2 regions of the Agreia sp. genome follow, and region 1 is predicted to be linked to the other one. Evidence: predicted binding sites of a transcription regulator. Region 1 holds the regulator's gene; the other holds the start of a gene.
What was found. Region 1 encodes HspR, which represses chaperone genes until heat shock. Its sites were predicted from a motif close to AAGTTGAGTCNNNNNGACTCAACTT; they were not measured.
Positions count from the first base shown of each region.

Region 2: a site for HspR is predicted at 2,063-2,087, ahead of ACE5CZ_RS14365 (ATP-dependent Clp protease ATP-binding subunit). Genes of this name have one in related genera too.

Region 1 is NZ_CAXVWM010000142.1:24-9,282, forward strand. It holds gene ACE5CZ_RS11000 (fructose-bisphosphatase class II family protein) at 155-1,033, shown strand; gene ACE5CZ_RS11005 (heat shock protein transcriptional repressor HspR) at 1,109-1,531, opposite strand; gene ACE5CZ_RS11010 (DnaJ C-terminal domain-containing protein) at 1,580-2,569, opposite strand; gene ACE5CZ_RS11015 (nucleotide exchange factor GrpE) at 2,655-3,296, opposite strand; gene dnaK (molecular chaperone DnaK) at 3,299-5,170, opposite strand; gene ACE5CZ_RS11025 (hypothetical protein) at 5,335-6,498, opposite strand; gene ACE5CZ_RS11030 (MFS transporter) at 6,536-7,852, shown strand; gene ACE5CZ_RS11035 (hypothetical protein) at 8,064-9,026, shown strand; gene ACE5CZ_RS11040 (prenyltransferase) at 9,048-9,259, opposite strand, start outside.
Region 2 is NZ_CAXVWM010000202.1:314-7,126, forward strand. It holds gene ACE5CZ_RS14355 (hypothetical protein) at 1-583, opposite strand, end outside; gene ACE5CZ_RS14360 (IS30 family transposase) at 747-1,949, shown strand; gene ACE5CZ_RS14365 (ATP-dependent Clp protease ATP-binding subunit) at 2,104-4,683, shown strand; gene ACE5CZ_RS14370 (hypothetical protein) at 4,797-5,042, shown strand; gene ACE5CZ_RS14375 (SCO1664 family protein) at 5,044-5,823, opposite strand; gene ACE5CZ_RS14380 (DUF3090 domain-containing protein) at 5,820-6,386, opposite strand; gene ACE5CZ_RS14385 (histidine phosphatase family protein) at 6,415-6,813, opposite strand, start outside.

The DNA.
Region 1 (9,259 bases):
TTGGTTCCCGGCTCGGTGTCGCTTCCGTAGCGCGCATCGATCTCGATTCGCTGGGCGGCGCGCAGCGTCTCGGAGTCGGGGTGGTCGAACGGCGTGTCGCGGATCTCGACAATCGAAGGAGTGCTCACGAGTGAGAACGCTACCCTCTTCAGTGATGCCCTCGCACACGCCGTCCCTCGCGCCGACCACCGTCGTCGGAGCCCACAACTACCCGGCCGATCTCGTGGCCGCCATCGTGCGCGCGACCGAGGCCGCGGCATCCGCATGCCTGCCGCTCGTGGGGTCGGGCGACAAGAGCGGCGCAGACGAGTTGGCCGTGGCGGCGATGCGGGATGCGCTGGGCCGGGCCCCCTTCGCGGGCACGGTCGTGATCGGCGAGGGAGAAAAGGATGAGGCTCCCATGCTCGCGAACGGCGAGCGGCTCGGCACGGGAACGGGGCCGGCGTGCGACGTGGCCGTCGACCCGCTCGACGGAACGAGGCTGGCGGCGGAGAACCTGCCCGGGGCCGTGGCCGTGATCGCGTTGGCGCCTCGGGGCACGATGTTCGATCCGCGCGACGTGTTCTACATGCAGAAGCTCATCTCTTCTGCGGCGGGGATCGGCGTGCTCGACGTCGGCGCGTCGGCGGCCGAGAACGCCGCGCGGCTGGCACGGGCGCTCGCGAAGCCGATCGACGAACTGGTCGTCGGAGTTCTCGACAAGCCGCGGCACGCATCCGTCGTCGCCGAGCTGCGCGGCGTCGGAGTGCGCGTGCACCTCGTCGGCGAGGGAGATGTGTCGATCGCGATCGCCGCGGCCACGCCCGGATCGGGCATCGACGCCGTGATGGGGGTGGGCGGCACTCCGGAGGGCATCATCGCGGCGTGCGCGGTGCGCTCCCTCGGCGGTTTCATGCAGGGGCGCATGGCGCCGCAGACAAACTCGCAGCGGGATGCCGCCGTGGCGGCGGGCCACGACCTCGACCGAGTGTTCACACTGAACGAGCTGGTCGCGAGCGACCGCCTGCTCTTCGTCTCGACTCCGGTGACCTGAGCAGCAGCTACCGGCGCGGACAGTGGATACCGGCACACCGGGAGCTATTGACCGCACCGGTACCTGCTGGCGAGGTCAGTCGCGGTCTGCGGAATTGGGGCGCCAGATCACGATCTCCGTGCGGCGGGCCGATCGGGTTCCGTGCTTCAGCGACACCACGTCGCCCTGCACGCCTGCCGCGAAGACGCGCCGGTTGGGTCGATTCAGCAGTTCGTCGGCCAGGGCGCCCTCGAGTTCGCGAACGCGACTCGAGAGGGCCGTCACCTGGTTCTCGAGGGTCAGGATGCGGGCGATGCCCTCAAGACTGACGCCCTCGGCCGACAAGCGCGCGACCTCGCGCAACTGCACGACGTTGCGCATCGAGTAACGGCGCGACTTGCCGGCCGTGCGCGTGGGGCTGACCAGCCCGATGCGGTCGTACTGGCGCAGGGTCTGCGGATGCATGCCCGCCAGTTCGGCGGCCATGGCGATCGCGAACATCGGTGAGTTCTCGTCCATGGCCTGCCCTCCTGTCTGGCTGGTGCGGGGTGATGCGGATGCGACCGGTTACTCGTGCGCCTTGGAGAGCAATTCGATGCGCGGGTTCTCTTGCGGCTCGACCGCGTGGAAGGCTTCGAGGGCCTCACGCGCCTCGGCACTCAGGTGCGCCGGAACGGCGACCTGGACCACGGCGAGGAGATCGCCCGTGCCCTTCGACGTCTCGACGCCGCGACCCTTGACCCGCAGCACGCGACCCGACGGCGTGCCGGGAGCGACCTTGAGTTTGACCGGGTCTCCGCCCAGGGTCGGAACCTCGATCGTCGCACCCAGGGTCGCCTCGACGAAGGTCACGGGAACGTTCACGCGGAGGTTCAACCCGTCGCGTTCGAATACGGGATGTTTGCGCACGGTCACGGTCAAGACGATATCGCCTGACTCGCCCCCGTCGGGACTGCCCTCGCCTTTGCCGCGCAATTTGATCTTCTGGCCATCGGAGACGCCGGCTGGAATCCTGACCGTGATCGGTCGCCCGTCTGCCGTCTGCAGCGTGATGGTGTCGCCCTTGGTGGCTGTGTGAAAGTCGATGGTGGCGCGCGCCGTCACGTCGCGGCCCCGGGTCGGCCCGCCGTATCCGCGGAACCCGCCGGACGAGCCGCCGAAGAGTCCTCCGAGCAGGTCGTCGTACTGGCCGCCGGCACCGGGCTGGGTGTAGGTGTACTGCTGGCCACCGCGACCGCCTGCGCCGCCGCCGCCGAACATGCCGCCGAAGACGTCTTCGAAGCCGCCGCCCTGCTGGCCGGGAGCCTGGAATCGTGCCCCGGAACCCATCGCGCGGATCTGGTCGTACTCCTTGCGCTGGTCAGGATCGGAGAGCACCGAGTTGGCCTCGGAGATCTCTTTGAACTTGGCCTCGGCCTGGGGGTCGCCGGGGTTCGAGTCGGGGTGGTAGGTGCGCGCGAGCTTGCGGTAGGTCTTCTTGAGCTCGGCCTCGGAGATGTCTTTCGAGACGCCGAGCACCTTGTAGAAGTCTTTGTCGAACCAATCCTGGCTGGCCATGTTTTCCTTGTTTTGTTCAGCCCTTCGACAGGCTCAGGGAACGAATCCATTCCCTGAGCGTGTCGAAGGGGCTACCAGGTTGTGATTACGCGCTGACCGGCGTCGAGACGACGACCTTGGCCGCACGCAAGAGCGTGGAACCGAGGTAGTAGCCCGTCTCGATGACGTCGGCGACCGTCTCGACCTCGACCTCGGCCGACGGCTGCTGGAAGATCGCCTCGTGCAGCTGCGGGTCGAAATCGTCGCCCACGGCCGCGAAGGGTGCGAGTCCCAGGCGCCCGGTTGCGCCGCGCAGCTTCTGCGCGATGGATGCGAACGGCCCGTCTCCGAGGTCGCCGTGCTTCTCAGCACGGTCGAGGTCGTCGAGCACCGGCAGCAGCACCTTCACGACGTCGCCGACCGTACGCTCGCGCTCGATCTCACGGTTCGACTCGGTGCGCTTGCGGTAGTTGGCGTACTCGGCCGTGACGCGCTGCAGGTCGGCGAGCCGTTCTGCGGCGAGCACCTCGTCTGAGGCCGTCGACGATGACGCGGTCGACGCGTCGTCGAGAAAGCTCAGGTCTGCGTCGCTCAGCGAGGTCTCGACATCAGGCCCCTCGGCCTCGATGAACTCACCCTCGACGGGCTGCCCTTCGACAGGCTCGGGGAACGACTCGTTCCCCGAGCTTGTCGACGGGGTGTCGACCGACTCGTCAGGCCCGTTCTCGGGATGTGACTGGTCAGTCATGGTTACTTGTCCTTCGTGGGCTCGTCGTCTTCGACAACCTCGGCGTCGACCACGTCTTCGTCGCTCGGGGCGTCTTGAGGGGCGTCGGTCGGCTCGTCGCCCGCTGCCGCGGCGTCGGCCTGGCTCGAGGCGTAGATGGCCTCGCCGAGCTTGCCCTGGCTCTCGTTCAGCTTGTCGAACGCGGCCTTCACGGCGTCGTCGTTGTCCTCACCGGCGAGCGCGGTCTTGAGCTCGTCGACATCGGCCTGAACAGAAGTCTTGACGTCTTCGGGCAGCTTGTCGTCGTTCTCTTTGATGAGCTTGTCGATCGAGTAGGCGAGCTGCTCGGCGTTGTTGCGCACCTCGGCGGCCTCACGGCGCTTCTTGTCTTCGGCGGCGTGCTCTTCACCCTCGCGAACCATGCGGGCGATGTCGTCTTTCGACAGGCTGGAGCCTCCCGTGATCGTCATCGACTGCTCTTTGCCGGTGCCCTTGTCTTTGGCGGACACGTGCACGATGCCGTTGGCGTCGATGTCGAAGGTGACCTCGACCTGAGGAATGCCGCGCGGGGCCGGCGCGATGCCGGTCAGCTCGAACGTTCCGAGGTTCTTGTTGTCGCGGGTGAACTGGCGCTCGCCCTGAAAGACCTGGATCGCGACGGACGGCTGGTTGTCGTCTGCCGTGGTGAAGGTCTCGCTGCGCTTGGTCGGGATGGCCGTGTTGCGCTCGATGAGGGTGGTCATCATTCCGCCCTTGGTCTCGATGCCGAGGCTCAGCGGGGTGACGTCGATGAGCAGAACGTCTTTGCGCTCGCCCTTCAGCACGCCGGCCTGGAGGGCCGCGCCGACGGCGACGACCTCATCGGGGTTGACGCCCTTGTTCGGGTCTTTGCCACCGGTGAGCTTCTTGACGAGGTCGACGACGGCGGGCATGCGGGTCGATCCACCGACGAGCACCACGTGGGCGATGTCGTTGACCGAGACGCCGGCCTCGCGTATGACGTCTTCGAACGGCTTCTTCGTGCGGTCGAGCAGGTCGCTGGTGAGCTCCTCGAACTTGGCGCGGCTGAGCGTCTCGTCGAGGTTGGCGGGGCCGTTCTCGGTGAGAGACAGGTACGGCAGCTGGATGCTGGTCGAGGTCGACGACGAGAGTTCTTTCTTCGCCTGCTCCGCGGCCTCTTTCAGGCGCTGCTTGGCGATCTTGTCGCCCGAGACATCGACGCCGGTGGCGTCTTTGAAGCGCTTGATCAGGTAGTCGACGACGCGCTGGTCCCAGTCGTCTCCACCGAGGCGGTTGTCACCGGAGGTGGAGCGCACCTGGATGGTCGAGAAGTCGTCGTCTTTTCCGACTTCGAGGAGCGAGACGTCGAACGTTCCGCCACCGAGGTCGAAGACCAGGATGAGCTCGTCTTCTTTGCCCTTGTCGAGGCCGTAGGCGAGCGCGGCGGCGGTGGGCTCGTTGATGATGCGCAGCACGTTGAGGCCTGCGATCTCGCCGGCCTCTTTCGTGGCCTGGCGCTCGGCGTCGTTGAAGTACGCCGGAACCGTGATGACGGCGTCGCTGACCGTGTCGCCGAGGTACGACTCGGCGTCGCGCTTGAGCTTGGCGAGGATGCGCGCCGAGAGTTCTTGAGGGGTGTACGGCTTGGCGTCGATGTCGACGGTCCAGTCGGTGCCGACGTGGCGCTTCACCGAAGAGATGGTGCGGTCGACGTTGGTGACGGCCTGGCGCTTCGCGGTCTCACCGACGAGCACCTCGCCGTCTTTGGTGAAGGCGACCACCGAGGGGGTCGTGCGGAAGCCATCCGCGTTGGCGATGACGGTGGGTTCTCCACCTTCGAGGACCGCGACAACCGAGTTGGTGGTACCGAGGTCGATTCCTACTGCACGAGCCATGTGGGTGATTTCTCCTTGTTTTGCTTGCTGAAACGAAATGCTAAGTCTGCCCAAGGGTTGAGCCTTGTTGACTCAAGTGTGCCAGCGGCCGAGATGGGTGTCAAGTCCTCACAGCAAAACTTGAGCTAGGTCGACTCAAGTTTGAACGCGCCCGCGAAAAAGGGCTACGCACGCAGCCGCGACGGCTGCGCGAGAACGGCGTCGCGCGCCGCGAACACCGCGCCGTCGACCGCGCGCGACGCCAGCGGCGCCGCCACGACGACCTGCACTCGCGCATCCATGGCCGGCACCAGCCACGCCCCGAGCGCCGCAAGATACCCGTCGAGTACGACGACATCGGCCCCCAGCACGGCGACGATCGCGTCGATGGCACCCGAGAGCACCCCCGCCGCGTGGGTGACGGCATCGACAGCCCGCGGGTCGCCCTCGCCGAGCGCTGCGAGCAGGGCGGCGCGCGCATCCCGAGGGTGCGCGTGGGCGTAGATCTCGGCGTCGCCCCGCGACCGGATGCCTGCGGCGGCCAGCAGCGACGGCAGCGAGACGACATCGGCGAGGGTCTCGCGACCCCCGCCCGGCAGCGCCGAGGGGATGCGGGCGAAATCGGCCGCGCGAGAGCCGCGGAGGTCGAGCGGCTCGCCGTCGACGATGATTCCCCCGACGAGTGAGCGCTCACCGCCGATGTACACGGCCCTCCTATCGACGAAGAGGCCCTTCGTGTCGCTGCGCACGATCGCGAGAGCGGAACACGAGCTGACCGACGCCGCACCCAGCGTGATATCGGCTCGGCCGGCAGCGGCCAGCCGTGCCGCGACATCCGGCACGAGGTCATGCTCGCCGGGCCAGCCCGACGCGATCTCGATCGCCACGAGCGTTCGAGGCGCGTCGACGCTCTCGAGAACCCAGTCGATGGCGGTCGCGAGCGCCTCCGCGACGAGTTCGGGCTGCGCCCGCACGAGGTCGAGCCTGTCGGAGTACTGGCCGAGGTGATCGCCGGCGACGGTGGCGGTGCGAGCCTGCACGCCGTCGACGTCGAGGCGCAGGCCCGCGACGACCAGGCGGCCGCCTGCGAGGAAGACCGAGTGCGTCGGCCGACCGACGTGGGCCTGGGTGGCCGCGAGGTCTTCCGACACGAGTTCGAGCTCCTTGAGCTCGGCGATCATGCCGGTGAGCGTGGAGAGTCCGAGCCCCGACCATTCGGCGATTCGAGCACGCGACGAGGGCCCGTAGTCGCGCAGGTAACGAAGCACGATTGCGAGATTGTGCTCGCGCAGATCTGCTGTGTCTCCGCCGCGGCCTCGGCCGAGAAAGACTCCCCGGTGCCGATCCATTCGCTCAGCCTAGCCGCGGCGGCGCTACTGTGTGACCATGAGTGTTCCCGCACGGCAGGTCAGGGCGTGGGCGCTGTGGGACTGGGCGACGCAGCCCTTCAATTCGGTCATTCTCACCTTCATCTTCACCGCGCTGTACCTCACGACCGACGTGTTCCTGCCGGCCGACGTGGCCGCGTTGCCCGACGACGACCCCGCGAAGGTGGCGGGGCTCGCGGACCTCGCCAGCGGTTTCGGCTTCGCGATCTTTCTCGCCGGGCTCGTCATCCTCGTTCTCGCGCCGGTCATCGGCCAGCGTGCCGACCGCGCCGGCAACCGCAAGGCCGGCCTGCTGGTCTACACGATCCTGCTCATCCTGTGCATGGGCGGGCTCTTCTTCGTGCAGGGGCAGCCGAGTTATTTCGTGCTCGGAGCCTCGCTCGTCGCGGTCGGCAGCGTCTTCAACGAACTCGCCGGAGTGAACTACAACGCGTTGCTCGTGCAAGTCTCGACGAAGCAGTCGATCGGGCGGGTCAGCGGCCTCGGCTGGGGACTCGGCTACATCGGCGGCATCGTGGCGCTCGTGGTCGTCGTCGTGGCATACAGCGCCGACTGGTTCGGACTCTCCGAAGAGAACGGGCTGCCCTTCCGCATCGTCGCCGTCGGCTGTGCCGTCTGGACCGTTCTCTTCGCGATTCCGATCTTCGTCTTCGTGCCCGAGCTGCCCCCGGCGACGGCGCTCGGCCCCCGGGTCGGCTTCGTCGCGAGCTACGCGGTTCTCGTTCGAGACATCAGTCGACTGTTCCGTGAGAGCCGGCCCACGTTCTGGTTTCTCGTGGCGAGTGCCGTCTACCGCGACGGCCTGGCGGGCGTCTTCGCCTTCGGAGCGATCATCGCCTCGGGTACCTTCGGCTTCTCTTTTCTCGAGGTGGTCGCGTTCGGAATCGCCGCGAACCTCGTGGCCGGCGTCAGCACGATCGTCGCCGGGCGCTTCGACGACCGCTTCGGCCCGCGCGCGGTGATCCTCTTCTCGCTCGTCGGTCTGGTGGTCGCGGGCCTAGGCGTCTTCGCCCTGCACGACGCCGGCAAGATCGTGTTCTGGATAGGCGGCCTGGCTCTCTGCCTGTTCGTCGGCCCCGCCCAGACCGCGTCGCGCTCGCTGCTCGCCCGCCTGTCTCCGGTGGGTCACGAGGGTGAGATCTTCGGGCTCTACGCCACGACCGGGCGTGCGGCGAGCTTCATCTCCCCCGGCCTCTGGTCGCTCTTCATCGCCGTCGCGGGCGCGCAGTACTGGGGCATCCTCGGCATCGTGCTCGTCGTCGCGGTGGGCCTCGTACTCATGATGTTCGTGAAGCTCCCCGACCTCCGACACTGAGCTGTCGAAGATGGCGGCCTCATCCGGCCGAAGCTCGCCATCTGCGCCACATCACCTCTCCCTCCCGAAGGCGCCCGTGGTGAGGTGACGCAGATTGCTGGTGCGGAGTGGTCGAAGGCCACCATGTGCGACATCTGACGACGGCACCTGCCCGGTCGAGGCCTGTGGACAACTTGCGACGAATCGGCGCGTCTTCCGTGACACTGGGCGGATGCCCCACGCCGCCCCGCTGCCTGACGACTTCCGCAACGCGCCCTTCTCGGTTGCTGACGCCCGCCGCGCGGGCGTGAGCCGTAGCCGGCTCCGCGCATCCGACCTGCACGCGCCCTTCTACGGAACTCGGCTCGCCTCGAGCGCACCCACCCTGCGGCAGCGGTGCCTCGCGTGGCAGTCTATCGCCCCCGCCGAGTCGTACATCAGCCACTCCACGGCGGCGCTGCTCTACGGATGCCCCCTTCCGCGGCGACTCGAGAGGGCTGCCGACATCCACGTGACGGTAGCCCGGCCACTGCGACCACCCCGGGCCCGAGGCATCGTCGGCCACTCGACCGCACCGCGCACGCAGGCCTGGCACGGCTCGCGGGGGCTCCGGATGTGCACCGCCGAGCAGACCTGGCTCGACCTGGCGACGCAGCTCAACCTCCTCGAGCTCGTCGCCGCCGGAGACTACCTGCTGCGGGGATTCAGGGAACCCGACGGCACACGCCGCCCGTTCACCACTCGCCAGCGGCTGCGCGAGGCCGCTTCCGCCCACTCGGGCCGGCGCCAGCGCGCACTCATCGCCGAGGCTCTCGACGCCGTGCGGGAACGTGTCGACTCGCCGAAGGAGACCGAGCTGCGGCTCCTCCTGCAGAAGGCCGGTTTTCCCGAGCTCATCGTCAACGAGCCCGTGCGCGACGACAACGGACGGGTGCTCGCCTGCCCCGACCTGCGTGTTCGCGGCTTTCACCTGGGCATCGAATACAAGGGCTTCGTGCACGCGACGAGCCACGACGCCTGGGAGAACGACATCCGGCGCCAGCGCAAACTCGACGAGGTCGATTGGAAGACGATCGACGTGATGCGCGGAGATCTGGTGCAGCCGCACCACATCCTGCTGGTGATCGAGCGCGAACTGCAGAAGCGGGGATGGACGGGCCGATCGACGTGGCCGAGCCTGCACTACGAGCCATAACCAACGGAGCGCGGACGCGGTTCAGGGAACGAGCACCCGCAGCCAGATCAGCAGCATGGTCACCACGAAGCCCGAGATGAAGTTGAACAGCAGAAACCGGCGCCAACCTCGGTTCGCGCGCTCCGCATCCGCATCGGCGATCGACCAGTACGGCAGCACGCTCAGCGCGTACGGCAGCACGAGCAGTGCGCCCAGAGGCCCGGGCCACGTGGTGAACAGCATCAGCACGCCGC
Region 2 (6,813 bases), on a different contig from region 1:
TGAGGCGGTCGAGGATCGTGCGCAGTTCCTCGAGATAACGCTCCAAGGAAAGTTTGAGGTGGGGACAGCAGAGGTCGAGACGACCGAGGAATTTGCCCGAAGCCGAGTACACGCTTCTATTCACCTCGGGCTCCGGGAGTCCCGCGAGCACGATCGCGACGCGCAACAGCGACTCGCGCGGAGACTCGGCTCTGTCAGAGAGAAGCACGAGTCCGCGACGCAGATTTCGGATGCCGCGCCGCGACGGGTAGGTGGCGACGGCGAGTTCGAGCGCGGCTCGGCTGGTCTGCGGGAGTCGTCGCGAGATGAGCTTGTCGCCGGCTGCCACCAGTTCCGGAAGCGTGAGCAGTGACGCCAGGTCGCACCAGGTGCGTTCGGGAGTCGTTACGGGAAACCCGAAACGCCCGTCCCAGTCACCGGGACGGAAGGTGACCTTGTGCCCGACGATGGCGCGGGCATCGACAGCACGGCGCGTTGCGGGCACGGAGATGTGCAGCTCGCGTGGCGAGCTCAGCCGCAGGGGCACAGGCATCCTGTACAGCGCCGCCGCGGTGACGTGGCTGTACACGCCGGCGTAGGGCATCCGGGGAAGAAATGCGCGACATCGATCGTCGAGAAACGTCAGCTGTCGGGCGGCGACCCGGATGCCGTGGAACCACAGGCCGCACTGAGGTGCGGAATATGGCCGCTTCCGAGCGAGGCGGAGTCATATGGTCGTTGCAACGCTCTGATTGATCGGAGTGTTGATGACAACGAAGAAGTATGGCGTTCGGTATGGGCAGGGGGTGAGGGATGCGTTTGTGGATCTTGTCTGTTCGGGAATGTCACCTCATGATGCGGCGGCGATGTTTGGCGCGTCGGACCGGATCTCGTTCAAGTGGTGGCTCAAGAGTGGTGCCATGGAGATTAAGCAGGGTCGAGATGGCGGTCAGATCGTTGACCTCGTCGCGGCCGATTTCGATGCTGGCCGGTTCTTGAGTCTCGAGGAACGAATCGAGATCCAGGCCGGGCTCCGGCAGGGCTGGGGTCATTCTCGGATTGCTCGGGTGATCGGTCGGGACCGGACGGTGATCTGGCGGGAGATCCGCCGGAACTCGAGCCCGGACAGGGTGTATTACGCGACGCGGGCGCATAACTGGGCGCATCAGCAGCGGCGCCGACCTAAAGGTCTGAAGTTGGCGCAGAACCCTGTGCTTGCAGGGTTCGTCGAGGACGCCATGGACGAGGGGTGGTCGCCGAAACTGATCTCGAGGGTTCTGACGGAGTTGTTCCCTGATGATGGGAGCATGCAGCTCAGTCACGAAACGATCTATCGGGCTCTTTACGTCCAGACCCGCGGGATTCTGCGCGCGGATCTTGCCCGGCAGCTCTCAACGAAACGTCAGAGCCGGAACCCGCATAACCGTGGGAGCCGTTTCGTGAGCCCTTACAAAGACGCGTTCACGATCAGCGACAGACCAGCCGAGGTCGCCGATCGCGCCGTTCCAGGTCATTGGGAAGGTGACCTCATCGTCGGGCCGAACAGCGCGTCCGCGATCGGCACCCTGGTCGAGAGATCGACCCGATACACGATCCTGCTGCACCTGCCCGAGAACCACACAGCAGACACCGTCGCGACCGCGATGATCGCCGCGATGAAAGACCTCCCGACCGAGCTCCGCCAATCGATCACCTGGGACCGCGGATCCGAACTCGCGGACTATCGTCGCATCACCGCCGAACTCGAAGCGCCCGTATTTTTCTGCAATCCGCACTCGCCTTGGCAGCGCGGCACGAACGAGAACACGAACCGGCTCCTCAGGCATTGGTTCGAGAAGGGTTCAGACCTCTCCGGCCATACTCCCGCCGACCTGAAGCGGGTCCAGAACATGCTCAACGCACGCCCCAGACCCACCCTTGACCTTCAAACCCCCACCTACCGGCTCGCCCGACTCCTCGAAACGGCCTAACCCCAGCGTTGCAACCACCACTTGACATTGCCCGAATCGAAGCGGCCATTCTCCGCACCTCAGCGGCTCGGCGCGATCACAGCGCGCGGGAATAGATCGCGCCCCGCATTGTTGAGTTGAGTCGAAGGCACTCAAGTTTCATCAGGAGGTTATTTTGCCCGACCGTTTCGACCCCAACACGTCTCCCGACGAAGGTGCAGCCGGCAGCAACTCGTTCGACGAATTCCTCGCCCGCTACCTGCAGGGCGAGCGCGCGGCCCAGGCCGGGCGCTCGATCGACATCAGCCGACTCATGAGCCGGCGCACCCACGAGGTTCTCGCATCCGCGGGGCGCTTCGCCATCGAGCACGGCCACCGCGAGCTCGACGCGCTGCACATTTTGCGTGTGCTCGCCGAGACCGAGCCCGCAGCCGAGGTCATCGCACGACTCGGCGTGCGCCCGGCCGACATCGCCGACGCCGCCGAGCAGCGCCTGCCCCAGGCGCAGACCGGATCGACGGACTCGGCACCGGTGTTCACGCAGTCGGCGCAGCGCGCCCTGTTCCACGCCTACCAGGTGGCCCGCGCATCCGGCTCCACCTACATCGACCCCGAGCACCTCTTCTTCGCGCTCGTGATCAGCCAGGATGCTCCTGCCGGCCAGGTGCTGTCGGCCGCGGGCATCACTCCCGAGGCCCTGCAGTCCGGCCTCCGCGAGACCCTGGGCGAGCAGGCGCCGGCCATGCAGGCCGACGCACCCGACGCATCCACGACCCCGACGCTCGACAAATTCGGAGCCGACCTCACCGCCATGGCGCGAGACGGCGGCCTCGATCTTGTGATCGGCCGTGCCGACGAGATCGAGCAGACCATCGAGATCCTGTCGCGCCGCACCAAGAACAACCCCGTTCTGATCGGCGAGGCCGGCGTGGGCAAGACCGCGATCGTCGAGGGCCTGGCCCAGCGCATCGCATCCGGAGACGTGCCCGAGCAGCTGCGCGACAAGCGCGTGATTTCGCTCGACTTTCCGGCCATGCTCGGGGGCACTCGCTACCGCGGCGACTTCGAGGAGCGCCTCACCACGCTCATGGACGAGATCAGCGCCCACAAGACCGAGCTCATCGTGTTCATCGACGAGCTGCACACGGTCGTGGGCGCGGGCGGCTCCGGCGAGGGGGGCATGGATGCCGGAAACATCCTGAAGCCCCGGCTGGCCCGCGGCGAGCTGCACGTGGTCGGCGCGACAACGCTCAAGGAGTACCGCTCCATCGAGAAGGACTCGGCGCTCGAACGCCGCTTCCAGCCCGTTCACGTCGGCGAGCCCTCCATCGAAGATGCGGTCGCGATCCTCTCGGGGCTGCGCGGCGCCTACGAGGAGCACCACGGCGTGCGCTACACCGACGAGGCCATCCGCGGCGCTGTCGAGCTGTCGGCACGCTACGTCACAGACCGGTTCTTGCCCGACAAGGCGATCGACCTGATCGACCAGGCCGGGGCTCGCCTGCGACTGCGCCTCGGATCCCGCGTCGACACATCCGCGCTGCTCGAAGAGCTGAGCGAACTCGAGGCGTCGAAGAACGCGGCCGTCTCACTCGAGCACTACGAGGAGGCGTCGAGCCTGCGCGACCGTATCGAGTCCGTGCACGCGAAGCTGTCCGCGGCCAAGCCCTCGGCATCCACCGGCGATACCGTCTCGGCCGAGGCCGTCGTCGACGAGGCTGAGATCGCCGCCGTGATCTCGCGGGCCACCGGTATTCCGGCCGCCCGCCTGACCCAGGTCGACCGGGAGCGCCTCGCGGTGCTCGAAGACGAGTTGCACGGCCGGGTCATCGGCCAGCACGACGCCGTCTCGGTGGTCGCCAAGGCCGTGCGCCGCAACCGCACCGGCATGGGCGACGCGAACCGTCCCGTCGGCAGCTTTCTCTTTCTCGGCCCGACCGGAGTCGGCAAGACCGAGCTCGGCAAGGCGCTGGCAGAGTCGCTGTTCGGCGACTCCACGGCGATGGTGCGCTTCGACATGAGCGAGTTCGGCGAACGCCACACGGTCTCGCGCCTGGTCGGCGCCCCTCCCGGATACGTCGGCTACGACGAGGCCGGCCAGCTCACCGAGCGCGTGCGGCGCAACCCGTACTCGGTGATTCTCTTCGACGAGATCGAGAAGGCCCACCCCGACGTCTTCAACCTGCTTCTGCAGGTGCTCGACGACGGACGCCTCACCGATGGACAGGGTCGCACCGTCGACTTCCGCAACACGGTCATCATCATGACGAGCAACATCGGCTCGGAGTTTCTCGCGAGCCGCGGCGCGCCCATCGGCTTCGCGGCCGCGGGTGCCGCCGACGGGTTCGGCAACGACAAGGCGCTGCGCGACCGGGTGATGGGCAAGCTGCGCGAGGCCATGCGCCCCGAGTTCATCAACCGCATCGACGAGATCGTGCTGTTCACGAAGCTCGACCAGCCGCAGCTGCGGCAGATCGTGGCCCTGCTTCTGGATGAGACCCGCTCGCGTCTCGAGGCCCGCAACCTGTCGCTCGAGATCAGCGAGCAGGCGATCGACTGGATCGCCGAGCACGGCTACGAGCCCGAGTACGGCGCCCGCCCGCTGCGCCGGGTCATTCAGCGCGAGCTCGACGACCGCATCGCCGAGCTGCTGGTCGCATCCGCAGTGCCGGATGGCGGCGCTATCTCGGTCGACGTTCTCGACGGCCGGCTCAGCGTGGTCTCGGCCACAGCGGAGCTGCCGCTCGCCGCGTAGCTCGAGAGTAGACAGTACGAGAACGCCCGGCCGCGCAATCCCTGCGGGCCGGGCGTTCTCTCGTGTCAAAGTGAGAAGAGCCCCTTACGGGCTCCTGACGAAAGGTCGCCATAATGGCAAAGAAAGTCATCGAGCAAGCCGGATTCAACCCCATCCGCACCGCGCACGACCTGGGGTTGCGCAGCGAGTTCGCCTACCTTGCGGGTTTCGCATCCATCGGTCTGGCACTCACGGCGTGGCTCGTGTCGCGCGCGAAAAAGTCCGACGACAAGGCGCAGTCCGACCGCTGGGGAATCTTCGTCGGCCACTGGGCCCCGACGTTCTTCGCGATCGGCCTCGCACTCAAAACCGAGGAGTAGCTCAGAACAGCGGCCACGGCACCGCGGGCATCCGGCCCCGTGGTGCCGGAAAACGCGGGCGCGCGAGCAGGCTCTCGCAGCGGGCGTCGACCGCATCCAGCTCGCTCGGCGTGATCAACTCGGCCAACTTCTCGCCCAGTTCGCCGTAGAGCGAGGTGCGCACCCTGTCGACGGCCGCGAGTTCGTCGGGGCGGAGATCATCGTCGATGAAACCCCACAGCACGGTGCGCAGCTTGTGCTCCTCGTGGAACGTGAGCCCGTGGTCGACGCCGTGCCGGTGTCCATCGGGCATCGCCAGGATGTGTCCGCCCTTGCGATCGGCATTGTTGGTGACGACATCGAAGATCGTCATGCGCCGCAGCGCGTCGCCGTCTTCGTGGATGAGCGTGACCTCGCGGTCGTCTTCATCCATCGCGTCGAGCACGCGCCGCCAGCCTGTCTCAGGGAGCTCGTCGGCCGGAACGAGATCAACGGCATCCTGCTCGGGGTCGACGTCTTGCCAGAGCTGCACCATGCCGAGGCCCATTGGGCCGTCACGCAGCCAGGTGCGCGGAACGATGTTCCAGCCGAACGCCTCGGAGACGAGGTAGGCCGCCGCCTCGCGCTGCGCGAGGGTGCCGTCGGGAAAGTCCCAGAGCGGATTCTCGCCGGCGACCGGTTTGTAGACGACGACGGTCTCACCGATCTCGGCGAGGAACGTCGCATTCGACGCCGTCGTGATGCGCCCGGTGATGACCAGTTCGGCGTCGAGGTCGCCGGCAGGTTCGGGCGCCGAGGTCATTCCAGGCCCGGCGACGGGTCGCAGACGTGCCCATCGGCATCCATCGGCATGCCGCACAGCGGGCAGAGCGGCCTGCCCGCGCCGACGATCTCGAGGGTGCGCTTGGCGAAGGCCCGGGCCGAGCCCACGGGGATGCGCACGAGCAGCATTTCGTCGGGCTCGAGATCGGTGGCGTCGAGCTCGAGTTCGTCTTGATCCTCGTCGATCTCGATCTCGACGATCGGAAAGGCCTGGATGACCACCCGGGCGGTCGAGGGATCCCAGCCGAGGCTGAGCGTGCCGGTGCGAAACTCCTCGTCGACGGGGTCGAGGGGGTCGTTGTCGACCAGTTCTACCGGCGTCGTCGCCGGCACGCTGGCCGGGTTGCCCTCCTGGCTCATCAGTTCGTCGAGAATCTCTTCGATCTTCTCGGCGAGGGCGGCGGACTGCTGCTTCTCGAGGCCGACACTGACGATGCGTCTGCCCGTGCGGGCCTGCAGATAGAAGGAACGGGAACCGGGCTGACCGACCGTGCCGACCACCACCCGATCGGGCCAGTCGAAGCCGTGGACGAGGGGAGGCATGACTCTATTCTACGAGCGTCGAGGGCGGTCAGTCCGTGCCGGCGCCGCCGCCGACGGGCGCATCCGCCGGCGCTGGCGCACTGCGCAACCACGACAGGTCTCCCGACTCCGTGTTCGTGGCATGAACGCTCGGCGAGTCGGCCCCGTAACGCACGATCGATACGGATGCGGGGCCGACGCTGATGCGCTGGAACAGGTCGAGGTGCATTCCGTAGGCATCGGCCAGAACCGACTTGATGATGTCGCCGTGGCTGACAGCCGCCCACACCGCCCCGGTGCCGTGCTGCTCTTCGAAGCGGGCATCCAGGCCCCGGATGGCCGCGACCGCCCGCGACTGCATGGCCGCGAGGGACTCTCCTCCGGGGAACACGACTGCCGACGGATTCGACTGCACGACCTTCCACAGCTTCTCGGTGCTGAGCTGCTT